2 linked regions of the Natronosporangium hydrolyticum genome follow. The protein of the gene in region 2 interacts with the protein of the main gene of each other region in a pairwise test. Links are inferred from orthologs where the notes say so. Each region holds a gene or a part of one and is shown on either strand. Other genes may lie near its edges. The genes, in order: rplL and dnaE.

Region 1 (14,963 bases), 4.6 Mb from region 2 along the record:
CCGGAGGTGAACCTGATCCGGGTTGCGGTCCAGGCACTGGCCGCGGTGATGGGCGGCACCCAGTCGCTGCACACCAACGCGTACGACGAGGCGATCGCGCTGCCCAACGAGAAGGCGGCCCGGCTCGCCCTGCGTACCCAACAGGTGTTGGCTAACGAGACCGACCTCACCGCCACCGTGGATCCGTTCGCCGGCTCGTACGCGGTGGAGGCTATGACCGACGATGTGGAGTCCGGTGCCCGGGAGCTGATGGCGCGGGTCGCCAGCTACGGCTCGGCGGTGGACGCGATCGAGGCCGGTTTCCAGAAGCGGGAGATCGAAGCCTCGGCGTACCGGATCTCGCAGGAAATCGACCGGGGCGAGCGGGTGGTGGTCGGGGTCAACAAATACCAGACCGACACCGACGATCCGTACGAACCGATGCCGGTGGACCCGACCATCGAGGCAGCGCAGGCGCAGCGGCTGGCCCGGCTGCGGGCCGACCGGGACCAGCCGGCCGTCACCGCCGCCCTCACCGCGCTGCGGGAGGCGGCGGCCGGCACCGACAACGTGCTGTGGCCGATGAAGGATGCCCTGCGCGCCAGAGCGACCGTCGGTGAGGTCTGTGACGCGCTGCGCGAAACCTGGGGGGCCTACCAGCCAGCCGACTCGTTCTAGCCGGCAAAAGCGCGCTAGTCGGTGAAGCGCGCCAACGAGGCGAGGGCGGTGTGGACCATGACCCGGACGCCGTGGTTGATCGCCCGCTCGTCCACGTCGAAGCCCGCCTGGTGGATGTCCATCGGCGCCGCGTCGGCGATGCCGGTACCCAGCCGGATCATCGACCCGGGCACCTGCTCCAGATAGAACCCGAAATCCTCGCCGCCCATGCTCAGCTCGGCCTCGGTGACCTCATCCGGGCCGAGCGCGAGCCGGGCCGCTTCGGCGATCAGCTCGGTCGCCCGCGCGTCGTTTACCACCGGCGGCACGCCCCGGACATAGTCGACCGAGGCGGTGGCGCCGGTCGCCGCCGCGACCTCCTGCATCAGCTGGGTGATCAGCTCGGGAGCCTCCCGCCAGGCCTCGCGGCCAAGCACCCGCACGGTGCCGCGGGCATGCCCGGTGGCCGGGATCGCATTCGGAGCCTGGCCGGCGGCGATGGACCCGAAGACCAGCGAGACCCGGGCACGCGGGTCGAGCCGGCGGTCGAGCAGCGCCGGCACGTCGACTACCAGCCGGCTCAACGCGTGGACCAGATCCACGGTCAGGTGTGGCCGGGCGGTGTGGCCGCCCGGTCCGGAGACGTTCACTGACACGATGTCGGTGGCCGCGGTGAGCGGGCCGGTGCGGACCGCGACGGTGCCGGTGGGCAGCCGGGGCGCGCAGTGTAGGCCGAAGATCGCGGCGACATCGGTGAGCGCGCCAGCGGCGATCATCTGCGGAGCACCGGAAGGGCTCGCCTCCTCGGCGGGCTGGAACACCAGCCGCACCCGACCGGGCAGCGCTCCGGCGTCGGCGAGCCGGGCCAGCGCCTGCCCGGCGCCGAGCAGGATCGCGGTGTGCACATCGTGCCCGCAGGCGTGGGCCACCCCGGGGACGGTGGAGCGGTACTCCACCTCCTTCGGGTCGTCGATCGGCAGCGCGTCCATGTCGGCCCGCAGCGCGACCACCGGGCCACCCTCGCCGATGTCACAGATCACGCCGTTGCCGCTGGGGAGCAGCCGGGGGGTGAGCCCGGCCACCCGCAGCTCGCCCGCGACCAGCGCGGTGGTCTCGAACTCCTGGTGGGACAGCTCCGGGTGGGCGTGGAGGTGTCGACGTACCGCGATCAGCTCGCCGTGGCGCTCTGCGAGCCACTGGTCCAGCCCGCCAGGGAGCGGCTGCGCGGCCACGGGGGTCTCCGGCCGCGCAACGGCCGGGCCGTGGGCAGGGGCGGCCAGCTGACTCTCGGGCACGGTCAACGCGCTCATTTCGGCTTCATCTCGATCTCTTCCGGCGACACGAACTCGGACAGCCTAGACCGAATACGGTGACGCTACGCAACCTCGTTACCGTAGCAATGATATTGCTCAGCGTCACAAAATGCCTGGTGAAAGGCGATTTCCGGGGCGGATCCGGCGCCGACCGGCGGTTACTCCGGGTGGTCACCGGAGCCTCACTCTCGTCAACGGAGGAAGGGCTGTCGCGGTCACGCGGGGTGGCGGACGTACAAACCGGCGGCGGCGGGGTGGCGCCGAGCGCGGCGGGTGGGGCGCCGGGCAGACTAGGCACTCGGCTATCACCGTGGCGAGTCCGCGGTCTGGCGGTGAGGGAGGTCACATGCAGCTGACGAAGTACACCCATTCGTGTATCCGATTGGAGCACGACTCCGGGGTGCTGGTGATCGATCCGGGCGGGTTCAGTGAGCAGGCCGCGCTACTCGGCGCCGATGTGGTGTTGATCACCCACGAACACGCCGACCATCTCGATGTGGACAAGCTCACCGCGGCGGCAGCCGACCGTCCCTCGCTGACCGTCTACGCCCACCCGGATGTGGTCTCCAAGCTGGCGGTGCTCGGCGAGGCGGTGCAGGTCCACCCGGTCAACGCCGGGGACGAGTTCACCGCCGCCGGGTTCGGGATTCGGGTCGGCGGTGGCCAGCACGCGCTGATCCACGCGGACATCCCCCGGATCGCCAACATCGGCTTCCTGATCGAGGATGTGCTCTACCACCCGGGCGACTCGGTCGACCCGGCCGACCTGCCCGCCGGGTCGCAGGTGGAGACCCTACTGCTGCCGATCAACGCGCCGTGGCAGCGGCTCGCCGAAGCGGTCGACTTCGTCCGGGCGGTCGCGCCCCGGCAGGCGTACGGAATCCACGATCATCTGCTGTCGGCCGCCGGCGCCAAGGTCTACGACACCAATCTGTCCAAACTCGCCAACTGTGACTACCACCACGTGGAGCCAGCCACCACGATCGACCTGGCCGGCGGGTGAGCTTCCTACGGCTCCGGGGAGGCCGTCCGGGTCGGCCGGGAACGTAGGTCGCGCAGGTAGTCGGCGGGGGCCCCAGCGGCCTCGGCCGCGTTGGCGATCTCCGACAGATACCACGCGGTGGGTAGGCCACCTTCGTAACCGTCCAGCACATACACCCAGGCGGTGACCGCGCCGTCCAGCGTCGCCACCTGTACCGTCAGTTTCCGGTACGTGCCGGCGACCGCGCCCTCCACCTCGTCGAGGTTGGCGGCATCGCGGGGATGGACGTCGTAGAGCGCGACGAAGACCCGGTCACCCGGTGACTCCACCACGGTGGTGACCGCTCCCTCCCAGCCCAGGGCGGCTTCGCCCCCGAAGGTCAGTCGCCAACCCTCCAACCACCCCGTACCGATCATGGGGGAGTGCGGGCAGTAAGCTCGCATCCGCGCGGGGTCGAGATTCGAACCGTAGGCAGCGTAGTGGCGCACGGCGCTGACGATAGCTGCCAGGATCGAGGTCAGAACAGACGGGAGCGCGCGTGTCATGAGCCGGATTGTGATCATCGGGGGCGGACCGGCCGGGTACGAAGCGGCGTTGGTCGCGGCCCAACTCGACGCTGAGGTCACGGTGATCGATGCCGAGGGCATCGGCGGCGCGTGTGTGCTGCACGACTGCGTCCCCTCTAAGACTTTCATCGCCAGCTCCGACGTGGTCACCGGGTACGGCGGCGGCGAGCGCTTCGGGATCCAGCTGCCCGGCACCGGCGCGGTAACCATCGACGCTCCCGCGGTCCACCAGCGGGTGCGCCGGCTCGCCGCGGCCCAGTCGCAGGACATCGACGCCAAACTGCGGGCCGCCGGGGTCACGGTCGTACGCGGGCGGGCCCGGCTGGGGACGGCGGCCGTCACCCACCACCACCCGGTGCTCGTGACCCCTGCCGACGGCGGCGACGAGTACCCGCTCGCCGCCGATGTGATCCTGCTCGCCACCGGCGCAACCCCCCGGGTGCTGGCGAGCGCCATCCCCGACGGGGAGCGGATCCTCACCTGGCGGCAGGTGTACGACCTACCCGCGCTGCCCGAACATCTGATCGTGGTCGGGTCCGGAGTCACCGGAGCCGAGTTCGCCTCCGCGTACCTGGCGATGGGGTTGCCGGTGACGCTGGTCTCCAGCCGGGACCGAGTGATGCCGCATGAGGACCCGGACGCCGCGACCGCGATCGAACGGGTCTTCCGGGACCGGGGGATGGCGATCCTGAACAACTCCCGGGCCGAGTCGGTGACGCGGCACGGCGACCAGGTGGTGGTCCGGCTGACCGACGGCCGGGAGGTGACCGGCAGCCACGCGCTGATGGCGGTCGGGTCGGTGCCGAACACTGAGGCCCTCGGGCTGGCCGAGTACGGGGTCCGGGTCGGGTCCAGCGGGCACATCCCGGTGGACCGAGTCTCGCGTACCAATGTGCCCGGCATCTACGCCGCTGGCGACTGCACCGGGGTCCTGCCGTTGGCGAGCGTCGCCGCGATGCAGGGCCGGATCGCCATGTGGCACTCGCTGGGCGAGGCGGTGGCGCCGCTGCGGCTGCGAACGGTGTCGGCGAACGTCTTCACCGACCCCGAGCTCGCGACCGTCGGCGCGTCCCAGGCCGAGGTCGACGCGGCCCAGTCGCCGGTGCGGGAAGTGATGCTGCCGCTGACCGGTAACGCTCGGGCGAAGATGGCGGGCCTGTCCGACGGGTTCATCAAGCTGTTCTGCCGGGCTCCCTCGGGGGTGGTGATCGGCGGGGTGGTGGTCGCACCTCGGGCGAGCGAGCTGATCCTGCCGATCTCGCTGGCGGTCAGCACTCAGCTCACGGTGGATCAGCTGGCGCAGACCATCACCATCTACCCGTCGCTGTCCGGGTCGATCACCGAGGCCGCCCGGCAACTGATGCGCCACGACCCGGAGCTGTGACGCCTCCTTCTGGCCGATCATGATCGGTGGCCCGGCGGGCCGCCGCGGCGAACGGCGTGCGGTCGCCCCTGTTGCCGGAGCCGGTCGGCCTCCCGCTGGGTCGCCTCGGCGCGTTCTCGGACGAAGTCGCGGAGCAGTTGTAGCTGGCCGGCGGTGAGCGTACTGCCGGCCTCAGTGAGGTGGGCGGCCTGGCCGGCGAAGAGGCCGGCGACCGAGGCCTCGGCGGTGGGCTCCAGCGTCACGATCACCCGCCGCCGGTCGGCTGGGTCGGGGCGACGGGCGACGAAGCCCGCCTGTACCAGCCGGTCGATCATGCGGGTCACGGCGCCGGTGGTGAGCCCCAGTTCGGCCGCGAGTTCGCTGGCGGTGGCCCGGCGCCGCTCCCGTAGAGTGTCGACGCAGGTCAGGTCGGTGAGGGTCAAGCCGAGCTGGTCGGCGACCGCGTCGTAGTAGCGCACCGACTGGCGCAGCAGCCGCCGGACTCCTTGCACGAGCTCCGCCAGCAACTGGTCCTGACTGTCCGTCACACCAGCCATTCTTCCGCTGATCGGCCGCGTTCGGCCATCCATCGTGGCATTAGCCGTGGGAATTCGGGCGATCGAGCTGCCCTTAGCAGGCCACCTATCGGACGTTCGGATGAGGGCGGCAGATCCGGCTTTCGGTATGCCGAACGATGTGACACGATGGTCGATATCTTAGTGGGAGTAGGCCCGCGGAAGGAGATCTCATGCGCACACGCAATCTTGCACGGTGGGCCAGTCGGCTCGTGGCCGTCGCCGCGTTCGGGGCCGGTGCTACGTTGGTCGGTTCCTCGGCCCTCGCCGCCGGCGAGACCGCTGACGACGTCACCAGCACGGCGGGGAGTGAAGCGGTCTACGAGCCCAACGACTTCCGCTGGGAGTAAGCCGGCCACCGGCGCCGGTTCTTCGGCGCCGGTCGCCGATCCCGCCCGTGATCCGGTAGGAGGGGTGCTTGCCTGGATCGCACGCCGAGCCTAGCCGCTCTGGCCGTCGCGCTTGGGCACTGACGGCGCCGCTCGCGGTAATGGCGGTGCTCTGGGCCTTTGCTGCCCAGATCGGAGAGACCATTCCCGGTTGGGCCTGGCCACTCTCCATCCTGTTCCTGATTCTTTTCGTCGCAGCCGATCTCACGGTGTTCCGGGTGGAGGTCCGCCGGCACGCCGTGGGGGTGTCGGTTACCGATATCCCGTTGCTGCTCGCGCTCTTCTTCCTACCGCCGGTGCTGCTGGTGGCGGCCCGTGCCGTCGCCACGCTGTGCGTCATGGCCTCGCAGGGCCAGGCGAAGGTGAAGCTCTGGTTCAACGTGGCGTCGCTCGCCGCCGGCGCCGCGCTGGCGAGCTTGATCGTCCGAGCCGGATCCCCGTTGGATGGCCAGGACCCGCTCACCTGGCTGGTCCTGGCGGCAGCGGTGGCCGCAAACGTGCTGGTGACCCTCACCGCCGTACTCGGAGCGGTGAGCCTGGTCCAGGGGCGGATCGTCACCCGTGACTTCATGCGTACCGCCATTCCCGCGCTGCCGGTGGCCGCCCTCAACATCACCATCGGGATCGTGGTGCTGGTGCTGCTGCAGCAGGGTGCCTGGTCGCTGCTGCTGCTGGCGGTGGTGACCGGATTCCTGGTGATCTCGTACCGGTCGTACGTCCAGTCGGTGCGGCACAGCCGGTCGTTGAGTGAGATGTACGAGCTAACCCGGGTCGTCGCCGATACTCCCCATGACGGCACGTTGGCCGATGTCCTGCTCGGCCGGGTGCGAGAGATGCTCCAGGCCGAGTACGCGACCTTGTGGATCCCGGCGAGCGGGCGGCACCCTGAGGTGCTTCTCTCGGCAAAGGTCGACTACCGGGCGTTGTTGGACGTCTCGGACACGCCGGAGCCGATCCGGCAGCGGGCCTTCACGCACGGGGCGAGCGTGGCGGTCGGTCCTCGGCTCGGTGACGAGTCGCTGCGGCCGGTGCTCCGCCGGACCGGCACCAAGGATGTGATCGTGGTCCCGCTGCGGGCGGGCTCGGCGGTGATCGGCTGCCTAGAGGTGTCCGGCCGGATCGGCGACACCGCATTCTTCGGTCCGGCCGACGTCCGGTTGTTGGAGACGATCGCCGCGCACGCCGCGGTGGCGGTGGAGAATTCGCGGCTGGTCGAGCGGCTGCGCTTCGACGCGTACCACGACTCGCTCACCGGCCTGCCCAACCGGCGGCGGATCACCGACGCGTTGGGCGAGTCGATCTCGGGGCGTACCCCGGGGGAGATGGTGGCGGTGCTGCTGCTGGACGTCGGTGGGCTCCGGGATGTCAATGAGTCGCTCGGCCGGGCGGCCGGAGACCAGCTCCTGGTCGAGGTCGCACGCCGGCTGCGGGCGGCCGCTCCGTCGGCGGCGCTGGTGGGCCGGATCGGCGGGGACGCATTCGTGGTCACCCTGCCGATGGCCGATGAGGGTGCCGCGCTGTCACTCGCCGGCTCGCTGCGGCAGGAGCTGCGGGACCCGTTGACGGTCGGCTCGTTGACGCTCGACGTCGATGTCGCGGTCGGGGTGACCCTGCATCCGGAGCACGGCCCGGAGCCGAGCGTGCTGCTGCAGCGCGCTGACCTGGCGACCCAGGCGGCGAAGGGGCTGGTGGGCGGCGTGCAGCTGTTCAACAAGGCGTTGGAGTCCGGTTCGGCTCGGCGGCTGGGGCTGGCTGCGGATCTGCGCCAGGCGCTCGACGACGACGAGCTGGAGGTCTACTTCCAGCCGAAGGTCTCGATTCCGGATCGGCGGCTGGTCGGAGTGGAGTGCCTGGCCCGGTGGGAGCATCCGGGGCACGGCTCGGTGCCGCCGCCGGAGTTCGTGGCGGTCGCTGAGCACACCGGGTTACTCGGCCAGCTCACCGAGGCGGTGCTCACCGCGGGGCTGCGGCGGGCGCGGCAGTGGGCACAGGCCGGCCACCCGTTGCCGGTCGCGATCAATCTCTCTTCCCGGACCCTGATGGACCCGAGTTTCCCGGCGCGGGTCAGCGAGTTGTTGCGGGAGTACGAGGTCGATCCCGAGCTGCTGACTTTCGAGATCACCGAGGACGGCTCGGTGGGCGAGGCGGATCAGCCCTTGCCTACCCTGCATCAGCTCGCCGAGTTGGGCGTCCGGTTGTCGGTGGACGACTTCGGCACCGGCTACTCCTCGCTCTCCTATCTGAGTCGGCTGCCGGTCCACGAGGTCAAGATCGACCAGTCGTTCGTCCAGGGTATGGCGACCGACGCTGGCGATCTGGCGATCGTCCGGGCAGTGGTGGACCTGGCCCGGCACTTCGACCTCACGGTGGTCGCCGAGGGGGTGGAGAGCGAGCTGACGCTGAACCTGCTGGAGGAGATCGGCTGCGACATCGGCCAGGGGTTCCTCTTCAGCCGGCCACTGCCGTATGAGCGCCTGGAGGCGTGGTTCGCTGCGCAGACCGACGCCGAGCCGCACGCCGGGGGCCAAGTGCGACGCCTGCGTGCAGTGGGCTGAGGGGGGCGTGTACGCTAGGCTCTGCACGTCGCACCGGAGTGATCCGGTCAGTGACGTTGCCCCCTTAGCTCAGTCGGCAGAGCGTCTCCATGGTAAGGAGAAGGTCTACGGTTCGATTCCGTAAGGGGGCTCGCGAAAGCGAGGCGGTGTAGCTCAGGAGGTAGAGCAAACGGCTCATAATCGTTGTGTCGCCGGTTCGAGTCCGGCCACCGCTACCGCTACCGCCATCAGCCGGTAACCGCACAATCGCAAGGAGCGCTTCGCCGTGGCCAAGGCGACCGACGTCCGCCCCAAGATCACTATGGCGTGTGTGGACTGTAAAGAGCGAAACTACATCACCACCAAGAACCGCCGTAATGATCCGGACCGGATCGAAATCAAGAAATTCTGCCCCCGCTGCGGCAAGCACACCGGTCACCGCGAGACCCGCTGACGCGGCCTGCGATGCCCCTCAATCGCGCGTACGTTGGTCGTAGCTTTCCGCCGAGCGGGCCCTACCTGGTAGGGCGGGAGAAGATCCGCGAGTTCGCCTCCGCGATCGGCGCCGACGACCCGATCCATCATGATCCGGAGGCGGCCCGGGCGCGCGGGCACGCCGACGTGGTGGCGCCACCGACGTTTCCGATCGTGGCCGGCACCGCCGCGGCCGAGCAGCTCCAGACCGACTCTGAGCTGGGGCTCGATTACTCCAGGGTGGTGCACGGCGACCAGCGGTTCAGCTACGTCCGGCCGGTGGTGGCCGGTGACGAGTTGGTCAGCGTGCTCACCATCGAGGAGATCACCGAGCGGGCCGGGCACGAGTTCCTCAACACCCGGATCGAGTTGACCACCCCCGCAGGCGAGCCGGTGGTCACGCTCTGGCACAAGCTCGTCGTGCGAGGTGACGATTCGTGACCGGGCTGGTCGTCGGTGCGCAGTTGCCGGCTCACACCTTCACCGTGACCCGAGCCGACCTGGTCCGTTACGCCGGGGCTTCGGGTGATTTCAACCAGATTCACTGGAATGAACGGTTCGCTCGCGAGGTCGGGCTGCCCGGGGTGATCGCCCACGGCATGTTCACCATGGCGCTGGCTGGTCGTGCGGTGACCGCATGGGCGGGCGCCGCCGACGCGGTGCTCGATTTCGGGGTCCGGTTCGCCCGGCCGGTGCCGGTGCCCGACGACGACGCCGGGACCGAGGTGGTCGTCTCGGGGAAGGTCAAGTCGATCACGGACGATCGTGCGGAGCTGGAGCTCACCGCGGTCTGCCAGGGGCAGAAGGTGCTGGCGCAGGCTCGGGCCACGGTCCGGGCCTAACCCGACGGCGCCCGGTTCCGGCCCGTGTGGGCGCCCCGGTTGGGCCGGGGGCTCGGTTACCCGTACACTGGTCGCGCACGGCAGTGTGGATTCCGCACTGACGCACCTAGGGGTGTGGCGCAATTGGCAGCGCAACGGTCTCCAAAACCGTAGGTTGCAGGTTCGAGTCCTGTCACCCCTGCCACCGCGGGCGGCTGTCCGGCCGGGTCTTGAGGATCCGGGTCGGCGACCGGGCTGGCGGCGGTGATCGGTCATCCGTGACCGCCGATAGACCCACGCCGACGGGCCATCCGCCGAGGAAACCGACACCGCGAGGAAGAGGACTGAAGTGGCTAAGGGGAACCGACCAGGCGCAGGCGCCGCGGACGAGTTCGACGACGCCGCCGACAGCGGCCGCGACGGGTCGGGCAGCGGTGACGCTGCGGTCATCGAACGGCGCGGCGGTCCCCGATTTGGTTTCGGCCGGATCGGGCGGTTCGTCCGGGAAGTCGTGGCGGAGCTGCGTAAGGTTATCTGGCCGACTCGTAAAGAGCTGCTGACCTACGCGGTGGTGGTGGTCTTCTTCATCGCGGTGATGATGACGATCATCGCCGGCTTCGACTACGCGTTCGCCAGCGCCGTACAGTGGGTCTTTGGCCACTAGACGGGGATACATGTCAACGGAAGCGAAGTACGACGTGGTTGACTATGACGAGACCGGCCGGGCGGATCTGCCCGAGCCTGCTCTCGATGCCGACGACACCGGCGCGGAGCCGATCGCCGAAGCGGCGTCGGCGCCGCCCGATGGCGACCTGAGCGCCGTCGCGGCGGCGCCGGGCGATGAGCTGCCGGGCGATGAGCCGCCGGAGGAGGACGCGGCGGGCCCGGAGCCGGTGGCGGATCCCGCCGCCGCGCTGCGTGATCAGCTGCGGTTCGCGCCGGGCGATTGGTTCGTGGTGCACTCCTACGCTGGCTACGAAAACAAGGTCAAGACCAATCTTGAGACCCGGATCACCTCGCTCGACATGGAGGACCACATCTTCCAAGTCGAGGTTCCCACTCGGGAAGAGATCGAGGTCAAGAGCGGCAAGCGGACCCAGGTCCAAAACAAGGTTTTCCCCGGTTACATCCTGGTCCGGATGGAGCTGAGCCCCGAGTCATACTCCTGTGTGCGCAACACTCCGGGGGTGACCGGCTTCGTCGGTGCCACTGACCGCGCCGACCGGCCCGCGCCGCTCAGCCTCGACGAGGTGATCAAGTGGCTCGCTCCGGCGGCGGAGCCGACCACGCAGAAGAAGGCGCCGACCGAGGTGAAGGTCCTCGATTTCGAAGAGGGCGACTCGGTCACGGTGACCGATGGTGCCTTCGCGTCGCTGCCGGCCACGATCAGCGAGATCAACGTCGACCAGCAGAAGCTGAAGGTGCTGGTGTCGATCTTCGGTCGGGAGACGCCGGTCGAGCTCAACTTCAACCAGGTCGCGAAGATCTAATCCCGGCCAGGTACCATCGTTCGGTTATCGAGACCTCCGAGCCCAGGACCAGGAATGCCTCCGAAGAAGAAGCTCGTTACCACGTTCACGCTGCAGCTGCCGGCGGGGCAGGCGACACCGGCGCCGCCGGTGGGCCCGGCGCTTGGTCAGCACGGCCTGAACATCATGGAGTTCTGCAAGACCTACAACGCCCAGACCGAGTCCCAGCGCGGCGATGTGGTGCCCGCTGAGATCAGCGTCTTCGAGGACCGGACCTTCAGCTTCGTGCTGAAGACTCCGCCGGCGGCCCGGCTGTTGCTGAAGGCGGCCGGGATCGACAAGGGGTCCGGTGTGCCGCACCGGGACAAGGTCGGCTCGGTGAACCGCGCACAGCTGCGGGAGATCGCCGAGCGGAAGCAGGCCGACCTCAACGTCGAGGACCTCGACCAGGCCGAGAAGATCATCGCCGGCACTGCCCGGTCGATGGGGATCACCGTCAACGATTGACCCGACCTACCGGCCTTTTTCGACGGCCGGTCGTGGGAGGGCCCGAGCTGGGCCCGTCGCAACCACAGGAGACCTGAACATGAAGCGCAGCAAGAGTTACCGCAAGTCGGCCGAGTTGGTCGACCGGGACCGGCTCTACGGTCCGGTCGAGGCGATGGAGCTGGCCAAGCAGACCAGCCCGACCAAGTTCGACGCCACCGTGGAGGTGGCGATGCGGCTGGGGGTCGATCCGCGCAAGGCTGATCAGATGGTGCGCGGCACGGTCAACCTGCCACACGGCACCGGCAAGACCGTCCGGGTGGTGGTGTTCGCCGCGGGCGAGAAGGCGAACGAGGCGGTCGCCGCCGGCGCCGACGAGGTCGGCTCGGATGATCTGGTCGCCCGGATCCAGGAGGGCTGGCTGGACTTCGACGCCGCGATCGCGACGCCCGACCAGATGGCCAAGATCGGTCGGATCGCCCGGATCCTCGGTCCCCGGGGGCTGATGCCGAACCCGAAGACCGGCACCGTGACCATGGACGTCACGAAGGCGGTCAACGAGATCAAGGGCGGCAAGATCACCTTTCGGGTGGACAAGCACGCCAATCTGCACATGATCATCGGTAAGGCGTCGTTCTCCACCGACCAGCTGGTCGACAACTATGCCGCCGCGCTCGATGAGGTCCTGCGGCTGAAGCCGGCCGCGGCCAAGGGTCGTTACCTGAAGAAGGCGACCGTCAGCACCACCATGGGTCCCGGGATTCCGATCGACCCGAGTGCGACCAAGTTCCAGCAGGAGGCCCCGGTCGCCGCCTGACGCGGCGCCCGGCGTACTCTTGGCAGTTGCCCGGCGGCCGGTTGGCCGCCGGGTGGATCCACAACCACCCACAGACCGCTGGTTACCGGATGATCTCCGGTCGAAGGCCCCGGACGAGGGCGGCCCGCGCAGGATGGGGCGGATCGCGAGTCGGCGCTCTCTGCGCGCCCGTGCCCGCGCCGCGCCTTCTGCGCTGGCGCCCTCCCCTCCGTGACCGGACCGCCAGCGGCGGATACGGCAGAAGGAGGGGCATGGCGGTTCGGGAAGACAAGCAGACCGCCGTGGCCGAGCTGACCGACCAGTTCCGTAGCTCGACAGCGACTGTGCTGACCGAGTACCGCGGACTGACGGTTGCGGAGCTCAAGCAGCTCCGGCGGCAGCTCGGCGACGGCGCCGCGTACACCGTGGCGAAGAACACGCTGGCCAAGCGGGCGGCCACCGAGGCGGGCATCGACGGGCTGGAGGAGCTCTTCAAGGGGCCGACCGCGCTCGCGTTCGTCTCCGGCGACCCGGTCGAGGCCGCGAAGAGCATTCGGGATTTCGGCAAGGCGCACCCCGCTCTGATCATCAAGGGTGGCGTCTTTGAGGGCCAGACCATCTCGGCCGACGAAGTCCGTCGCCTCGCCGACCTGGAGTCGCGTGAGGTGCTGCTGGCCAAGCTGGCCGGGGCGATGAAGGCCAACCTGAGCAAGGCGGCGGCGCTGTTCCAGGCCCCGCTGAGCAAGACGGTCCGGTTGGCCGCCGCGCTGCAGGAGAAGCGGGAGCAGGGCGGCGAGTAGGCCGTTGCTGCGTCCCTACGACGCATTCCACCCACTACGGGCCGATCACGAGAGAGGAACGCCGAGATGGCGAAGCTGAGCACCGAGGAACTGCTGGACACCTTCAAGGAGATGACGCTGATCGAGCTCTCGGAGTTCGTGAAGCAGTTCGAGGAGACCTTCGACGTAACCGCCGCCGCGCCGGTGGCGGCGGTCGCCGCGGCCGCGCCGGGCGCGGCCGCCGAGGAGGCCGAGCCGGAGAAGGACGAGTTCGACGTCATCCTGGAGGCTGACGGCGGCAAGAAGATCCAGGTCATCAAGGTTGTCCGGGAGCTGACCGGGCTGGGCCTGAAGGAGGCCAAGGACCTGGTCGAGGCCGCTCCGAAGGCGGTTCTGGAGGCGGCGAACAAGGAGACCGCGGAGAAGGCCAAGGAGAAGCTGGAGGGCGAGGGCGCGAAGGTTACCGTCAAGTAACCTACCGTCGTTCGACCTCCCCGGCCCCGTCGATCCGCGCCGGAATTGCGGGTGATTCAGGCATGAATCACGCATTCCCATCCGGATCGGCGGGGCCGGGACCTTGACGGGGGGCAGGGTCGGAAGGCACGCTGAGTACAGCACCAGCGCGGACGCGCCGCTCGCGTCGGGCCGACCCGGTCCGGCGCTCGGCGATTTCGTCCGAGTCGGGGCCGAGGACACATGGAGAACTGTGCTGGGCGAGGGGGCTAGACAGCGGTTGGCCGAGCGGCTACACTGCTAGTTTGCGCTGCCTTCCGACTTAGTGCCTGCCTGGAATGTCCGATTCTACGGGATTCTGGGGCTTGTTCGTCGGGGCGTGCGCACGGCCGTAAAGCAGCACCGGTCCTCGGAAGGACGCATCTTGGCAGCTCGCCCCGTGGAAACTCGCCCTGCGAAGATCGATCAGTCATCGAACCTTACCTCGAGTGACATGCTTCCCCGCCGAATCTCCTTCGGGCGGATTACCGAGCACCTTGAGGTCCCTGATCTGCTCGCCATCCAGACCCAGTCCTTCGACTGGTTGGTCGGGAACGAGGCGTGGCAGTCGCGCACGGCTGACGATCAGTATGCCCGTTCCGGACTCGCAGAGATCCTGGAAGAGATCAGTCCTATCGAGGACTTCTCGGGCACGATGTCACTCTCCTTCTCCGCGCCCCGCTTCGACGAGGTGAAGGCCTCGATCGAGGAGTGCAAGGAGAAGGACCTCACCTATTGCGCACCGCTGTTCGTAACCGCGGAGTTCACCAACAACACCACCGGCGAGATCAAGAGCCAGACGGTGTTCATGGGTGACTTCCCGATGATGACCCCCAAGGGGACGTTCATCATCAACGGTACCGAGCGGGTGGTGGTATCCCAGCTCGTCCGGTCTCCGGGCGTCTACTTCGACAAGCAGCCAGACAAGACCTCGGATCGCGACCTGACCAGCGTCAAGGTGATCCCGAGCCGGGGTGCCTGGCTCGAGTTCGACATTGACAAGCGGGACACGGTCGGCGTCCGGATCGACCGGAAGCGTCGGCAGGCGGTCACCGTCCTGCTCAAGGCGATCGGCTGGTCGGCCGAGGCGATCCGGGAGCGGTTCGGCTGGTCCGAGCTGATGATGACCACCCTGGAAAAGGACCACATCACCAGCCAGGACGAAGCGCTGCTGGACATCTACCGGAAGCTGCGGCCGGGTGAGCCGCCGACCCGGGAGAACGCCCAGACTCTGCTGGAGAATCTGTTCTTCAACCCCAAGCGGTATGACGTCGCCAAAGTCGGGCGC
Region 2 (16,268 bases):
CTCCGGCGGCGGCACGCCCTCCGGCGGCGGGACGGCCGCTGGCGGACCCGATGCGGAACGGTTCGCCCGGGGTGCCTGCCAGGCGTTGACCGACTGGGAGCTGACCGAGGCCGAGTTCGTGATCACCGATGGCGAGGTGCCCGCCGATGGCTGGCTCGCCGCCTCCGGCTACGGGCTGGCGGCTGGGCTCTCCGATGACCGGTTCCACGAGTTCGAACAGGCTGGTCTCAACATCCAGCGAGCGGTTCACCTATACGACCAGGACGGCCTGGCCGAGGCGACCGAACGCCTCGCCGACGCCTGCGCAGACCACGGGTTCTGAGCTGGCCTAGCCTGCCTTGATCATTAGGCATCGCAGCAGCTCAGGTGGGTCTGCGGGACCGTTTTCTCTGCACACCTATACGCCTGCGCTTGGCCAATTCGGGGTGTGCGACTTCGCCGGTGTGCGACCGCCGTCGCACCGGCGCGCCAGGTTGGCCCTCTTGGTGGGTTGAGTGGTGATCCACTAGGGCGACAAAGCGGGTTCTACTGGCAAACCAGGCACCACTCAGCCCACCAAGTCGGGTGAGACGATCTGCCCGCCGATCTTGCAGCCAACAGCCCCCCGATGGCGTATACGTGTGCAGAGCAAACGGTCCCACAAACCACCTGAGCTGTGGCGATGGATGATGATCAAATGGTGCTATCACCGGCCATCTCCCAATCGGTACGGAAGGTGGAGCGCCGTTCGGCCGTCCGCCGCTCTAGGGTTTGGACCGCAAGATCGTGCCCTGGCAGGCGCGGGGGGCGATTACCGGTATGGGGGTCGCAGGGGGACGGGGGACGCAGTGGTGGAGCAGGCCGACCAACCGGCGGGGGCCAGGTCGGCCCTTCCGGCGTTCGTCGGCCGCGATCGAGAAGTAACCACTGTGGCGGCGTCGATAGCGCAGTCGCCGGTGCTGCTGCTGATCGAGGGGGAGGCCGGGATCGGCAAATCCCGGCTGCTGGCGGAGGCGCTGCGGACGGCGGCGCCGCAGCCGGTGGTGGTCGAGGCCGCGTGCCCGCCGCTGCGGGAACCATTTCCGCTCGGCCCGCTGGTGGAGGCGCTCAGCCGCCGGTGGCGGCAGGCAGGTCCGGTGCCGTTGAGCCCGCTCGCCGGGGCGCTGCGGCCGCTGTTTCCGGAGTGGGGTGATCAGCTGCCACCGGCGTTGGAGCCGCTGGACGACCGGCGCGCGGTCCGGCACCGGCTGTTCCGGGCGTTGGCCGAGCTGCTCGAGGCTCTCGGCACCGAGGTGCTGGTGGTCGAGGATGCCCATTGGGCGGACGCCGCCACATTGGAACTGCTGACTTCGCTGGCGACCACTGGGCACCCGCCGGTGAGCATGGTGCTCACCTACCGGCCGACCGATGTCCCGTCGGGCTCCCCGTTGTTGCGGCTGACCTCTCGGCCGCCGGCGCGGCTACCCACGGTACGGCTCGCGTTGGCGCCGTTGAGCGCAACCGCGACCGCCGCCATGGTCGCGTCGGTCTTCCCGGCGGAGGCGGCCGACGACGAGCTGGTGGAGTTCCTGCACGCGCATACCCAGGGTCTACCGTTGGCGCTCGCGGAGACGCTGTCGCTACTACGGGACCGTGGCGAGCTGCGCGGGGGCGGCGACCGGGCCGGCGGTGGCGACCGGGCCGGGGGCGACGGCCGGCTGCGCCGCCGGGACATCGACCGGCTGGCGGTCCCACCGACGGTTCGGGACTCGGTGTTGGAGCGGGTGTCGAGATTGGACTCTGTGGGCCGGCGACTGCTCACCGCGGCGGCGCTGCTGGCGGAGCCCGCTGACGAGCCGACGCTGCGAGCGGTCGCCGGGCTCGACCCGGCGGCGGGGCAGGTCGGGGTGGCGGAGCTGCTGGCCCGCGGGCTGTTGCGGGAGGCCGAGCCGGGTCGGTTCGAGGTGAGCCACGTGCTGGCGGCCCGGGCGATCGCCGAGGCGACCCCGGCCTCCGAGCGCCGGCGGCTGCACCAGCAGGCCGGGCAGGTGTTGATGCGGCTGGACAATCCGCCGTTCGCCCGGCTGAGTCACCATCTTCGGGAGGCCGGCGACATCGCCGGCTGGCGCCGCTACGCCGAAGCCGCGGCCGAGCTGGCCCTGGCCTCCGGGGATGAACTCGCCGCGGTGGCGGCCCTGCGGGGGCTGCTCGACACCGCCCCGCCACCGCCGCCGACCGCGCGGGCCCGGCTGGCCGGCAAGCTGGGTGAGGCGGCGGTCGGTGGGGTGGCCTCGCTCGGCGAGGTGGCGGCCGAGGTAGCCGGCACGCTCCGGGAGGTGCTGTCCGATGCGGACACGACCGCGACCGACCGGGGGCCGGTCCGGCTCTGGTTGGGCCGGCTCCACCTGCAGCTCGGCGAGTTCGAGGAGGCGTACGCGCAGACCCAGGCGGCCTGCGCCGAACTGTCCGGGCACCCCACGTTGGCGGCGCGGGCGATGATGTCGTTGGGGTTCCCGCGCGGCAACACCTGGCCGGTCGAGCAGCATCTGAGCTGGCTGGACGGCGCCACCGCGCTGCTGCCGGAGGTCGCCGACCAGGCCGAGCGGACGTCGCTGGCGGTCGACCGGGTCGGCGCATTGCTGCTGCTCGGTCAGGCAGCCGGCTGGCGGGCGGCGACCGAGCTCGGCGATGACGCGCCGACCCTGAGCCAGCGGCGGCAGCTGGCGCGGTGCGCCATGAACACCGGCCACATGGGGGTGATCTGGGGCCACTACTCGTACGCCGAGCAGCGGCTACGCACCGCCGAGCAGCTGATGCGCGACACCGGCTACGAGCGGCTGCTCAACTCGGCCCGGCTCACCCGGGCGTACCTGGACTGGCACACCGGGGCGTGGGCGGGGCTGGCCGGCCGGGTGGCGGAGCTGGCCGACGCCGACGACACCCTACCCGAGGCGTACCTGGAGGCAAGGCTGGTCACCGCGCTGTTGGCGTTGGCGGCCGGCCGCCGGTCGGCGGCCGAACCGGAGCTGCGGGAGATCCTCGGCCAGGCCACCCACCGCGGGCTGGTCGACACCCAGCTGTTGCCGGCGGCGGCGCTGGGCCGGCTGTGGCTCACCGACGGCGCGGTCGAGGAGGCGATCCGGGTCACCCAGCCCGGTATCGACCTGATCGCCGGCAAGGGGGTCTGGCTGTGGGCGACCGACCTGGCGCCGGTCCATGTGGCGGCGCTGGTGCGGGCCGGGCAACGGGCGGCGGCGACCCGGCTGACCGAGGAGTACGTCGCCGCGCTGGCGGGGTTGGACGCGCCAGCGCCAGCGCCAGCGACCGCCGCGCAGGTGTGCCGGGCGATCGTGGCGAACGCCGCCGGTGAGCCGGGTCGCGCCGCAGAGTTGGCGCTCGCGGCCGCGCAGTCGTGGGCGGCGCTGCCCCGGCGCTACGAGGAGCTGTTGACGCTGGAGCGGTACGGCGGCTACCTGCTCGCGGCCGGCGAGGACGACCGGGCGCTGCCGGTTTTGACCTCGGCGCAGCAGGGGCTGTGGGCGCTCGGTGCCAGGTGGGACGCCGACCGGCTGGCGTACCGGCTGCGGCAACTCGGGGTGGAGGTCGCGCGTACCTGGCGGGGTGGCCGGCGCGGCTACGGCGACCAGCTCTCCCCCCGCGAGCTGGAGGTGGTCCGGCTGGTCGCGCAGGGGTTGACCAACCGCGAAGTGGCCAAGGTGCTGTACCTGTCGCCCCGCACCATCGACCGCCATCTGCAGAAGGCGATGCAGAAACTGGCGGTCACCTCGCGTACCCGGCTCGCGGTGGCCGCCGCGGACACCGGCCTGCTGGTCGCGGAGCCGGCCGGGTCGGCGGGCGAGCCGGGCCAGCTGCCGGCCGCGCCGGCCAAGAATGGGTGATCTACCCAATCGCAACCTCGGCCGTACCGGGTGAGCGTGATCAGGTGACGGCGATGCCGCCGTTGTGACGCCCGGAGAAAGAGGATGTTGATGTCCCCCATCCCATTACCCCCCGGCGGGGAGCGGCCGGCCCGGCGATGGCGGATCGCCGTGGTGGTGCCGGCGCTCGCCGCGCTGCTCGGCGGATCGGCCGTACCAGCGACTGCCGCCCCGGCACCGGCCGACCCGGTACGCGGGATGGCCGCGCCGCCGTCCGCAGGTGACACCGTCCCGGTGACCCTGCTCACCGGCGATGTGGTGGTGGTGCATCAGGGCCCGGACGGCACCCAGTCGGCGTGGCTCGCCGAGCCGGCGGTTCCGGCGAGCGGGGCGGCGCCGCAGATCTACCAGCAGGACGGCCAGGTCCATGTGATCCCGGCCGAGGTGCAGCCGTACCTGGCCGCGGGCGTGCTCGACGAGCGGCTGTTCAACGTCACCGGGCTGGTGGCGCAGGGGTACGACGACCGGTCCCGGGACGACCTGCCGCTGCTGCTGGCGGCGCCCGATCTGGCGGCGCTTCCGGCGGGGGCGGCGCCCGGCGGTGAGGTCGGGGTGCTGTCGAGCATCGACGCGCTGCCGGTCGAGGTGGACAAATCGGAGATCCGGCAGGTGTGGGAGGCGTTGCGCGGGCCGGAGCCGGCCGCGGCCCAGGATCCGGAGCCGCAGCTCGCAGCGGCCGAACGGGTGTGGCTGAACGGTCAGGTCGAGCCGACGCTCGGCGAGAGCGTGGGCCAGGTCGGTGCCCCGGCCGCGTGGGAGCTCGGGTACGACGGCGCCGGGGTGGCGGTGGCGGTGCTCGACACCGGCTACGATCCGGACCACCCGGACCTGGTGGGCCAGGTCGCGGATTCGGCGAACTTCACGCCCGACGAGGACCCGGCCGGCGTGGTCGGGATCGACCGGCAGGGCCATGGGACGCATGTGGCCGCGACCGTAGCCGGGACCGGTGAGGCCGCCGACGGCGGGCGTCCCGGGGTGGCGCCCGGCGCCGAGCTGCTCATCGGCAAGGTACTCAGCGACGCCGGTGTCGGCTACGACGACTGGGTGATCGCCGGGATGGAGTGGGCGGTCGAGGCCGGAGCGCGGGTGGTCAACCTGAGCCTCGGTTCGTCGTTCCCGAGTGACGGCTCGGACCCGTTGAGCATGGCGGTGGACCGGCTCACCGAAGAGTCGGGGGTGCTGTTCGTGGTGTCGGCCGGCAACATCGGCCCTGCCGAGGGCAGCATCACCGCGCCCGGGGCCGCCGAGCACGCGCTCACCGTGGGCGCCACCGACCATCACGACCAGCCGGCGGACTTCTCCTCGCGGGGGCCGCGCCCCGGCGACTCGGCGATCAAGCCGGAGCTGGTGGCGCCCGGGGTGGATGTCGTCGCCGCCCGCGCCGCGGGCACCAGCTCGGGGCAGCTGATCGACGACTACTACACCGCGATGAGCGGCACCTCGATGGCGGCGCCGCATGCCGCCGGGGCGGCCGCGATCGTGGCCCAACAGCACCCGGACGATACGGCGGCGGAGCTGAAGGCCCGGTTGGTCGCCACCGCCGAACCGCTCGACGAGCGGGTCTCGTTCCAGGGCGGCGGCCGGCTCGACGCCGCCGCGTCGGTCGCGGCGACGGTCGCGGTGAGCGACGCGGCATTGTCGCTGGGCGAGGTCGGGCAGTCGGGCCGGTTCGAGACCCGCACCTTGACCTACCAGAACCACTCCGACCAGCCGATGACGCTGCGGTTGACGCCGCACGTCAACGCGGCCGGCGACCTCAACGACGCCCGGCCGGTGGTGCGGATCCGGCCGGCGGCGCTGGTGATCCCCCCGGGCGGGTCGGCCAGCGCCGACGTGTCGCTGCTGACCCAGGCGACGACGCCGGGCACCTATACCGGCTACATCCTGGCCGAGGACCGGCGGAACCAGTCGGCGCCGGTGCAGACCGTGCTGACCGCCACCCTCCCGCCGCCGATCCATACGGTCACGGTCGAGGGAGTCGACCGGGACGGGGAGCCGGCCGGCTCGGGCTCGGTCGAGGCGTGGAACCTGGAGACCGGGCAGATGTATTACGGCTGGTTCTTCGACGGCCAGACCCAGCTCGAGTTGCCCGCCGGGCGGTACACGTTGGTCTTCTCGGTGCAGTCGCCGGCGGGTGCCTTCCCGCCGAGCAGCGTGGTCTTCGGCGGCGACCCGGAGCTCACGGTGGCGAGGGACCTGACGCTGCGGTATGACGGCCGGGACGCCGAACCTTTCCAGGTGGAGACGCCACGGGAGACGGTGACCGATTCGTTCGACATCTTGTGGCACCGGCAGGTCGGCGACCGGGCCATCGCCACCACGTCCAGTGGTGGACTCACCGGCACCGACCTTTACCTGCTTCCCAGCGATGAGGCCGACACTGGGGTCTTCGAGGCGTCGGTGCTGTGGCAGGAGTCGGAGCCGCTGCTGCGACTCTCCGCGCCCGGCCCGGACGGGGCGCCGATCGAAACGACCCCGGTGTTGGCGACGCAACGGTTGGTCTACGAAGGCCAGGAGTCGCTGCCGGTGGTCTACGCCGGAGAGGGGACGCCGGAGGAGTTCGCGTCGGTGGACGCCGCCGGCAAGGTGGCGCTGGTGACCCGGGCCCGGTCCGGTCATTACATCTCCGACCAGTCGCAGGCTGCGGCCGAGGCCGGGGCGGTGCTGCTGCTGGCGCACAACGACGAGCCGGCGAACTGGTGGGACCCGGACAACACCAGCTTCCTGCCCAGCTACCGGCTCAACCAGGGCGAGGGCATGGCGCTGCGGGAGCAGCTCGCCGCCGACCCGGAGCTGGAGCTGGACCTGCACGGGGTGATCGACCCCGCGTACACCTACGACCTAGCCTTCCACACGGCGGGCCGGTTCCCCGGCGGGGAGCGGCAGGTGGTCGACGAGGCGGAGCTGGCGACGGTCGAGTCGGCGTTCCACGCCGACTCGGCGGAGACCGGCCGGATGGAGTCATGGGTGGCGCTGCTGGGTAGCTCCGAGTTCGGGCTGCGTATGGGGCGGACCCGCAACGCGCCGGGTCACCGGACCGAGTTCATCAGCACCGAGCAGGTGCGGTGGCAGCGGTTCGGTCAGCCGCATCATGAGTTCCCCGGGATGTATTGGATCTGGACCGGCGTCGAGCGCTACCACCCCGGCGAGGTCTACCAGCAGCAGTGGTGGGGGGCGTTGACCCGGCCCGGTGTGCCAGAGTTGCCCGGTTACGAGGCGATCGGGTTGCCGGCCGCCCGGTTCCACGACGCGCTGCGGTTCAACATCCCCACCTACCTCTACGACAACGGCCGGATGTACGGGTATCCATACCACCAGCTCGGCGACGAGGTGGTGATGCGGGTGTACCGGGACGGTGAGCTGGTCGGCGAGGGTGACTGGTCGGATCTGCAGGTGTCGGTGCCGCCGGAGGAGTCATGGTACGAAGTGGAGCTGATAGTCCGCAACGGCGCCGGTAACTGGGCCGGCACCTCGGTGGTCACCGAGTCCAGCTGGGAGTTCAGCTCCGGCCGGCCCGTCGATGGGCGGGAGGTGCTGCCGCTGGTGCAGCTCGACTACCACCTGGAGACCGGGCTGCACAACCAGGTCGAGGCGACCGACGCGTACCCGCTGCGGTTGGTGCCCGGCTACCAGCCGGGGGTGACCGGGCCCGGTGACTTCGAGCTGACCGTGGAAGTGTCCTTCGACGACGGTGCGAGCTGGGCGGCCGCGCCGGTCAGCGAGGTGGACGGCGGGTTCGAGGCGACCGTCCCGGCCGCCCCGGCGGCGGCCGAGTTCGGTTCGGTGCGGGTGGTCGCCACCGACCAGGCCGGAAACCAACTGCGCCAATATATCGAGCGGGGCTGGCGGGTCAATCTGGACTGAATTCGCGACGGGGGTGGTGGGGTCGGCCCGGGGTCTCGGCCGGCCCCACCATCACGTCACCGCTCTACAACACGCTGCCGGAGCCGACCAGCGCCTTCAGGTCGGCCATCAGCGCCGGTGAGACCTGCACCCGGTAACGGGGCAGCTTCAACAGCTCCGGCTGCCGGTTGCCGGTGTACCGCAGCTCCAGCCGGACCTCGGTGTCGCCCTGATGCTGCACCAGGACCTCCCGGAGCCGTTCCACGGCGCCCTCGGTGACCGCGGAGTCCTTCATCCGGATGGTGACCGGCCGGCCACCGGCCGCCGCCACCGCGCTGGTGTCCAGCACCGCCAGGTCGTGCGCCACCACCGAGACACTGCCGCTGTCGCGCCGGTTGACCTTGCCCTTGAGCGCCACCACCAGATCGTCGGCGAGCTGGTCCGAGACCGCGTCGTAGGTGCTGGGGAAGAAGAGCACCTCGATCGCGCCGTCCAGGTCCTCCAGGCTGGCCGAGGCCCACAGCTTGCCCTGCTTGGTCACCCGCCGGTTCAGGCCGACGATCATCCCGGCCAGGGTGACGTGCGCCCCGTCGGGCAGCTCGTCGTCCTCGATCTGGGTGATCGCCTGTTCACAGTTGCGGCGGAGCAGGTGCTCGGCGCCGGCGAGCGGGTGCGAGGAGACGTAGAGGCCCAGCATCTCCCGTTCGAAGTCGAGCAGGGTCTTGCTCTCCCACTCGTGCTCCGGCACCGTCAGCGTCAACCCGGCCGCCGGCTCGTCGGCCTGCACCAGGTCGTCGAAGAGCGAGAACTGCCCCTCCGCCTCCCGGCGTTTGATGTGGTGGGCGTCCTCGACCGCGGCCTCGTGCACCTCGACCAGGCCGCGCCGGGTGTGCCCGAGCGAGTCGAAGGCACCGGCCTTGATCAGCGACTCGATGGTGCGTTTGTTGCACACCACCAGCTCACCCTTGGCGAGGAAGTCGGCGAACGAGGTGAACGCCTCCTTCGCCTTCCGGGTCTCGATGATCGAACGCACCACGTTGGTGCCGACGTTACGGACCGCGTGCAGGCCGAACCGGATGTTGCCGTCGACCGGTTTGAACGGACCCTCTGACTCGTTGACGTCGGGGGGCAGCACCTTCACCCCCATCCGGCGGCATTCGCCGAGATAGAGCGCCATCCGGTCCTTGTCGTCGCTGACCGAGGTGAGCAGCGCCGCCATGTATTCGGCCGGATAGTTGGCCTTCAGGTAGGCGGTCCAGTACGCGATCAGGCCGTACGCGGCCGAGTGGGCCTTGTTGAAGGCGTAGTCGGCGAAGGGCAGCAGGATGTCCCACAGGGTCTGGATCGACTCGTCGGAGAAGCCGCGTTCCCGCATCCCGTCCCGGAAGAAGACGACCTGCTTGTCGAGCACGTCTTTTTTCTTCTTGCCCATGGCCTTACGCAGGTTGTCGGCTTGCCCCATGGTGTAGCCGGCCAACTTCTGCGCGATCGCCATCACCTGCTCCTGATAGACGATCAGGCCGTGGGTGGGGCCGAGCACCTCCTCCAGCGCCTCGGCGAGGTGCGGGTGGATCGGCACCACTTCCTGCTGGCCGGTCTTGCGCAGCGCGTAGTTGATGTGGCTGTTGGCGCCCATCGGGCCGGGCCGGTAGAGCGCGATGGCGGCCGAGATGTCCTCGAAGTTGTCCGGCCGCATCATCTTCAGCAGTGACCGCATCGGGCCGCCGTCGAGCTGGAAGACCCCGAGCGTCTCCCCGCGGCCGAGTAGCTCGTAGGTGGGGCGGTCGTCGAGGCCCAGCGAATCCAGGTCGATCCTGCGGCCGGTGCTGCGTTCGACGTTACGCAGACCTTCGGCGAGGATGGTCAGGTTACGCAGCCCCAGGAAGTCCATCTTGATGAGTCCGAGCGACTCACAGGTGGGGTAGTCGAACTGGGTGATGATGGCGCCGTCGTCTTCCCGCTTCATCAGCGGGATGTGTTCGATCAGCGGCTCCGCGGACATGATGACCCCGGCGGCGTGCACCCCGGTCTGCCGGACCAGCCCCTCCAGGCCGCGGGCGATGTCGAAGACCTTGGCGACGTCGGGCTCGGAGTCGACCAGCGCCCGGACCTCGGTCGCCTCGTGGTAACGGGGGTGGCCGGAGTCGGTGACCGCCGAGAGCGGGATGTCTTTACCCATCACCGCCGGCGGCATCGCCTTGGTGATCCGGTCGCCGAGCGCGTACGGGTAGCCGAGCACCCGGGAGGCGTCCTTGATCGCGGCCTTCGCCTTGATCGTGCCGTAGGTGGCGATCTGGGCCACCCGGTCGTCGCCGTACTTCTCGGTGACGTAGCGGATCACCGCGGCCCGCCCACGCTCGTCGAAGTCGACATCGATGTCGGGGCGCTCGACCCGCTCCGGGTTGATGAACCGCTCGAAGATCAGACCGTGGGTGAGCGGGTCCAGGTCGGTGATGCCCAGCGCGTAGGCGACGATGCTGCCGGCGGCGGAGCCGCGGCCGGGGCCGACCGAGATGTCGTTCTCCCGCGACCACCGGATGAAGTCGGCCACCACCAGGAAGTAGGCGGGGAACCCCATCGAGCTGATGACCTCGACCTCGTACTGGCACTGGGCCCGCCGGTCCTCCGGGATGCCGCCGGGGTAACGGCGGGCCATCCCCGCCCAGACCTCCTTGGTGAACAGGCTCTCCTCGGTCTCACCCTCCGGGGTGGGGAACCGGGGCATCAGGTCGTGGTAGGCGAACATCCCCTCGGTCTCGACCCGCTCGGCGATCACCAGGGTGTTGCGGCACCCCTCCAGCCAGGCGTCGGAGCCGTCGACGCCGTACATCTCGGCGGGCGACTTCAGGTAGTAGCCGGAGCCGCCGAAGCGCATCCGTTTGGTGTCGGTGATCCGGGCGTTGGTCTGCACGCAGAGCAGCGCGTCGTGGGCGCTGGCCTGGTCTTCCTGGGTGTAGTGGGAGTCGTTGGTGACCACCGGCGGGATGCCGAGCTTGCGGGAGATGTCGAGCAACCCGGAGCGGACCCGGGTCTCGATATCCAGGCCGTGGTCCATCAGCTCCAGGAAGTAGTTTTCCTTGCCGAAGATGTCCTGGTAGCGGGCGGCGGCGGCGAGGGCCTCCTCCTCCTGGCCCAGCCGCAGCCGGGTCTGCACCTCCCCGGAGGGGCAGCCGGTGGTCGCCACCAGCCCACCCGCGTACTCGGAGAGCAGTTCGGCGTCCATCCGCGGCTTGCCGTACTGGCCCTCCAGCGACGCCCGGGAGGTCAGCGCGAAGAGGTTGTGCAGGCCGGTTTTGTTCGTCGCCCACAGGGTGGCGTGGGTGTAACGGCCACCGCCGGAGACGTCGTCGTCCTTCTGCTCCGGCCGCCCCCAACGCACCGGCTTCTTGTGGAACCGGGAGTCCGGGGCGAGGTACGCCTCAATGCCGATCACCGGGGTGACCCCGGCGGCGGTGGCGGCTTTGTAGAAGGCGTTGGCCCCGTGCATGTTGCCGTGGTCGGTGATCGCCACCGCCGGCATCCCCAGCCGCTGCACCTCGGTCATCATGTCGTTGATCCGCGCCGCACCGTCGAGGATCGAGAACTCGGTGTGTACGTGCAGGTGCACAAACTGGTTGGACAAGCCGGTACCTCCTCAACCAGGCATACAACCCAGATGGAGGCCAGAACCGTCACACCCGGCGTCGCCTGGTCCGCAATCCGCCAAGGTCAGCCCATAGCGTACGCACTCCCGCCCAGCCGCTTGCGCAGACCGGCCGAGGTCGGCTGCCGAATCTGTCGAACCCGTCACCGGTCACCCGTCACCGGTCACCCGTCACCGGTCACCCGTCACCGGTCACCCGTCACCGGTCGTCGGCGTCGGCGAGTAGCGGGTCCAGCCGTACCGTGGGATTCTCCCGAGCGATCATGTCCAGCCGCCACCGGTTCGGGAAGAGCGCCAGCAGCGCCCCGTCGCGTACCCGGGTGAGCACCTCGATGCCGCGGACCCGGCTCAGCGCCTCCTGCCCAGCCGGATCGGTACGGCGGACATACTGGTAAGGTAGATGGTCCACAGTGGTGGGTACGCCGAACTCGGCCGCCAACCGGTGGGTGGCGACCTCGAACTGCATTGGACCGACCGCGGCGAGCACCGGGGCGGCGTCGCCCCGAGCCTCCGATCGCAGCACCTGCACGATGCCCTCGGCGTCCAGCTGGGCTACGCCCCGCCGGAACCGCTTGAACTTCGAGGTGTCGCTGGTCTGGATCGTCGCGAAATGCTCCGGCGCGAACGACGGCAGCGGCGGGAACTCCACCGGCCGATCACTGTAGAGGGTGTCGCCGATGCCCAGCGCGGTGGCGTTGACCAGCCCCACCACGTCACCCGGGTAGGCGTAGTCGGCGGTGTCGCGTTCCCGGCCGAACAGCTGCTGGGCGTACTTGGTGGCGAATGGCCGGCCGGTCGCGCCGTTCGTGACCTGCGCACCCCGCTCGAAGCGCCCCGAGCAGACCCGGACGAACGCGACCTGGTCGCGGTGAGCCGGGTCCATGTTCGCCTGGATCTTGAAGACGAATCCGGCGAACGGCGCCGCCACCGGCCGCGGCTCACCGGCGACGTCCGGGCGGGGGCCGGGCGCCGGCGCGAGCTCCACCAGCGTGTCCAGCAGTTGGCGTACCCCGAGGTTGGCGACGGCGGCGCCGAAGAGCACCGGGGTGGTTGTCGCGGCGGTGAAGGTGGCCTGATCATGGTCGGCGTCGCTGAGGTCGAGCAGTTCCAGCTCCTCGACGGCGCGTTGCCAGTCCTCGCCGAACCGGCGGGCGGCCTCGTCGGTGGTCAGCTCCTGCTCGGTGGCGGCGGTGGCGCCGCCCGGTGCCCGTTCAAAGTGGATGGCTGTGCCGGTGCGTCGGTCGACCACCCCGTGGAACTGCCCGGCGAGGCCGATCGGCCAGGTCAACGGTGTCGGCCGCAGCCCGATCCGGGTCTCGATCTCGTCCAGCAGCGCCAGCGGCTCCAGGCCGGGCCGATCCCACTTGTTGATGAAGGTGACGACCGGGATCCGCCGATGCCGGCATACCTCAAACAGCTTGAGAGTCTGCGGCTCCAGCCCTTTGGCGGCGTCGAGGAGCATGACCGCGCAGTCCACCGCGGTGAGCACCCGGTAGGTGTCCTCGGAGAAGTCGGCGTGACCCGGGGTGTCGAGCAGGTTGACCACCACGTCGCGGTACGCGAACTGCAGCGCGGCCGAGGTGATGGAGATGCCGCGGGTCTGCTCCATCGCCATCCAGTCGGACACCACCCCGCGGCGTCCGCCCTTGCCGTGGACCGCGCCGGCCTGCCCGATCACCCGGGCGTGCAGCGCCAGCGCCTCGGTGATCGTGGACTTGCCGGCGTCCGGGTGGCTGATCACCGCGAAGGTACGCCGCCGGGCCGCCTCTGCCTGGATGTTCGCCTGGCCCGGAGCCGTCACCGATTGCACCTGCGCTTCCCCCCACCGCCCACTCGGCCGATCATGGACATAGGTGCCGGATCGGCCGCTGACTCTGTCCCTAGCCCCATGATCGCGCGGGTGGGGTGGTGGGGGTGGAGCGGGGCTAGGTGGTGGGCGCTGAGGTGGCCTACGATGCGCGAATGGTGGTAGATAAGGGCCGCCTGCCATGGTGAGTGCCCGTTTCGAAGAGCTGGACTGGCGGCAGACCCCGATCGGTGAGATCAGCCTCCGGCGCCGGTGGGATCCCACCTGTGCCCGAGAGGTCCACGAGATCAAGCTCGACGACGAGTTCCTGATGTCCAGCCTGTTCACCCAGGCGGAGGTGGAACTCGCCCGGCTGGCCCTGGCCCGGATCCGCGGCGACGGTCCCTGGGATGTCGTCGTCGGCGGTCTCGGGCTCGGATGCACCGCCGCGACGGTGCTGGCCGAGCCGAAGGTCGGCACCTTGCTGGTGGTCGAGGCCCTGGAAGCGGTGATCGACTGGCACACGTGGCGGCTGTTGCCGACTGGTGAGCAGTTGGTCACCGACCGCCGTTGCCGGCTGGTGCAGGGCGACTTCTTTGCCATGGCCGCCGCCGATGGTTTCGACCCGAAACGCCCCCGGCGGCAGTTCGACGCCATCCTGGTAGACATCGACCACTCGCCGGATCATCTGCTGCACCCGGGCCACGGCGACTTCTATCGGCCGGCCGGGCTGCGTCGACTCGCCGCCCACCTGCGGCCAGCCGGGGTGTTCGCGCTGTGGTCCGACGACCCGCCGGAGCCCAGGTTCACCGCTGCGCTCTCCGACCTGTTCACAACCGTCGAGGCGGAGACTGTGCGCTTCCGCAACCCGTTCCTTGAGCAGGAGTCGGCCAATACCGTCTACGTGGCGGTCGACCCCCGCTGAGCTGGGCCGGGTTGTCCCATGCCGTCCCTACACTGACTGGCATGGCTGAGCAACTGCCGGAACTGATCGTCGTTGACGCCGCCGCGTGGCGCGAGTGGCTGGCGGCACACCATGACCGTGCCCCCGGCGTGTGGTTGGTGCTGGCAAAGGGGGGAGCTACCGACCCCACCAGTCTCACCTACGAGGAGGCGGTAAACGAGGCGCTGTGCTTCGGTTGGATCGACGGCCAGGCGCGGCGCCGGGATGAGACCACCAGCAGTCTGCGGTTCACCCCTCGCCGGGCCCGCAGCATCTGGTCGAAGAAGAACGTCGAACGGGTGGCCCGGTTGACCGAGGCGGGCCGGCTGCACCCGGCCGGGCTCGCCGAGGTGGAGCGGGCGAAGGCGGACGGCCGTTGGGAAGCGGCCTATGCCGGCCCGGCCACCATCGAGGTGCCGGCCGACCTGACCTCGGCGCTGGCGGCGCAGCCGGCGGCGCAGGCGATGTTCGAGATCCTCACCAGCCAGAACCGGTTCGCGATCCTGCACCGGATTCATAGCGCCAAGCGGCCCGAGACCCGGGCCCGTCGGATCGCGCAGTTTGTCGAAATGCTCGGCCGAGGTGAGACGATATATCCGCAGCGCCGTCAGGCCGGGCAGTAGCGCGCGGTTCAGCCGGGCGAGGCGGCCCGGTCGAGGCGGTCGCCGAGCGCCTGGGCGAGGACGCGGTGCACGTAGTCGGGGTCGGCGGGTGCGTTGTCGAGCAGGATGGCCGTGCACAGCCCATCGGCGGCGGCGACCAGCGCGGCGATCGCCGCGGGATCGTCGGTGAGGGTGGCGGCGAGGTCGGCGACGTTCTCCCGCCACCGACGGGCCAACGATTGCAGGGCGGGTCGCCGAGCGGCCATGGTGGCCAACTCCCGCTCGGCCAGCGCTCGCTCCCGACCGGCGCCAGCCGACTCTCCGATCAGCTGGGCCAGCCCGCGCAGCTTGTCGCCGGGGTCGTCGATGATGTGGCGGATCCGGGCGGTGTACCCGTCGGCGACGCTGGCCAGCGCCGCGACCAGCAGATCGTCGAGGGTGGCGAAGTAGTAGGTGGTCAGGCTGGTCGTAATGCCCGCCTGTCGGGCGACGGTGCGGTGGGTGACCCCGGCGGCACCGTCGCGGGTGACGACGGCGAGGGTAGCTTCGATGATCTCGGCCCGGCGCTTCTGCCCCCGGGCGCGACGACCGTCGACGGGTTCGCTCTCGGCGTGGTGCATGCTCCCTCCTGGGCTTCCAGGATAGTCGAGCGGCTCACCGCTGGGCCGGCTCGATCTCCTGGTCCGCGCCGAGCGGCCGCACCTGCCGCAGCGCCGACAGGCAGAGCAGCGTGGTGATCAGGATGGCCGCCCCGGCGACGGCGGAGGCGATGTTCACACCGGCGAGGAAGGCCTCCTGGGCGGCGGGGACGGTCTGTGGGGGCAGTTGGTCGGCGGCTGAGAGGGCGCCGGAGAGGCTGCCGGTGACCCGGTCGGCGACCTCAGGGGAGACGCCGGCGGGGGCGACCATGCGGGCGGTGTAAAGGGCGGTGGCGAGACTGCCGAGCAGCGCGACGCCGACGGCGACGCCCAGTTCCTGCACCGTCTCGGACATCGCCGCGGCGGAGCCGGACTGGGACGCGGGCGCGGCACCGACGACCATGTCGGTGCCGAGCGCCGCGATCGCCCCGAGGCCTAGATAGATCAGCGCGAAACCAGCCACCACCCGGGGCGCGTCGCCGGTGTCCGCGGTGGCCAGCGCCGCGTATCCGAGCAGCGACAGCCCCAGCGTGCCCGCCATGACCAGACCTGGACGCACCCGGCGGGCGAGCAACGGCGCGCCGATGGCGGCGACGAGCATCGCCAGTGCGGGTGGGCCCATCCACAGACCGGCCACGAACGGCGTGAGCCCTTCAACGAGCTGGAGGTACTGGGTTACCAGGTACATGGTTCCGCCCACCCCGACCAGCCCGATCAACAGCACGGCCAGCGCCGCGGAGAAGGCCCGGTTGCGGAACAACCTGACCTCTAGCAGCGGCGAGGGGAGGCGTCGCTGCCGGCGCACGAACACCACCCCGGCGGCGATGCCGGTGGCGAGCAGCACGACGGCGCTGACGGTCGCCCCGTGGGCGGCCGTGTGCTTGATGGCGTAGACCACCGACAGGATCGCCGCGAGC

Evidence for each region.
Region 1: the proteins of dnaE (region 2) and rplL interact in binary tests that used the Escherichia coli proteins (3 or more experiments, as listed by UniProt). The link is inferred for Natronosporangium hydrolyticum from one-to-one orthologs.

The regions. Positions count from the first base shown.
Region 1 is NZ_CP070499.1:846,311-861,273, forward strand. The notes cover bases 12,214-14,963. They hold rplL (50S ribosomal protein L7/L12), read left to right. Parts: upstream 12,214-13,270; coding sequence 13,271-13,657; downstream 13,658-14,963. Other genes in these bases: rplA (50S ribosomal protein L1), read left to right, coding at 12,214-12,425; rplJ (50S ribosomal protein L10), read left to right, coding at 12,677-13,204; rpoB (DNA-directed RNA polymerase subunit beta), read left to right, coding at 14,130-14,963. Outside these bases: JQS43_RS03830 (acyl-CoA mutase large subunit family protein), read left to right, coding at 1-657; JQS43_RS03835 (amidohydrolase), read right to left, coding at 672-1,946; JQS43_RS03840 (MBL fold metallo-hydrolase), read left to right, coding at 2,296-2,952; JQS43_RS03845 (gamma-glutamylcyclotransferase family protein), read right to left, coding at 2,958-3,419; JQS43_RS03850 (NAD(P)H-quinone dehydrogenase), read left to right, coding at 3,475-4,881; JQS43_RS03855 (MarR family winged helix-turn-helix transcriptional regulator), read right to left, coding at 4,899-5,408; JQS43_RS03860 (hypothetical protein), read left to right, coding at 5,609-5,785; JQS43_RS03865 (putative bifunctional diguanylate cyclase/phosphodiesterase), read left to right, coding at 5,926-8,379; rpmG (50S ribosomal protein L33), read left to right, coding at 8,645-8,812; JQS43_RS03885 (MaoC family dehydratase N-terminal domain-containing protein), read left to right, coding at 8,824-9,273; JQS43_RS03890 (MaoC family dehydratase), read left to right, coding at 9,270-9,674; preprotein translocase subunit SecE, read left to right, coding at 10,003-10,317; transcription termination/antitermination protein NusG, read left to right, coding at 10,328-11,143; rplK (50S ribosomal protein L11), read left to right, coding at 11,198-11,629; more of rplA, read left to right, coding at 11,709-12,213. UniProt on the Escherichia coli protein: The binding site for several of the GTPase factors involved in protein synthesis (IF-2, EF-Tu, EF-G and RF3). Is thus essential for accurate translation.
Region 2 is NZ_CP070499.1:5,439,429-5,455,696, reverse strand. The notes cover bases 7,625-11,679. They hold dnaE (DNA polymerase III subunit alpha), read right to left. Parts: upstream 11,362-11,679; coding sequence 7,825-11,361; downstream 7,625-7,824. Other genes in these bases: JQS43_RS24795 (peptide chain release factor 3), read right to left, coding at 11,582-11,679; JQS43_RS24805 (S8 family serine peptidase), read left to right, coding at 7,625-7,760. In the rest of the region: JQS43_RS24815 (hypothetical protein), read left to right, coding at 1-322; JQS43_RS24810 (helix-turn-helix transcriptional regulator), read left to right, coding at 666-3,857; more of JQS43_RS24805, read left to right, coding at 3,948-7,624; more of JQS43_RS24795, read right to left, coding at 11,680-13,183; JQS43_RS24790 (polyamine aminopropyltransferase), read left to right, coding at 13,371-14,093; JQS43_RS24785 (YdeI/OmpD-associated family protein), read left to right, coding at 14,135-14,734; JQS43_RS24780 (TetR/AcrR family transcriptional regulator), read right to left, coding at 14,743-15,333; JQS43_RS24775 (MFS transporter), read right to left, coding at 15,368-16,268. UniProt on the Escherichia coli protein: DNA polymerase III is a complex, multichain enzyme responsible for most of the replicative synthesis in bacteria. This DNA polymerase also exhibits 3' to 5' exonuclease activity. The alpha chain is the DNA polymerase catalytic subunit.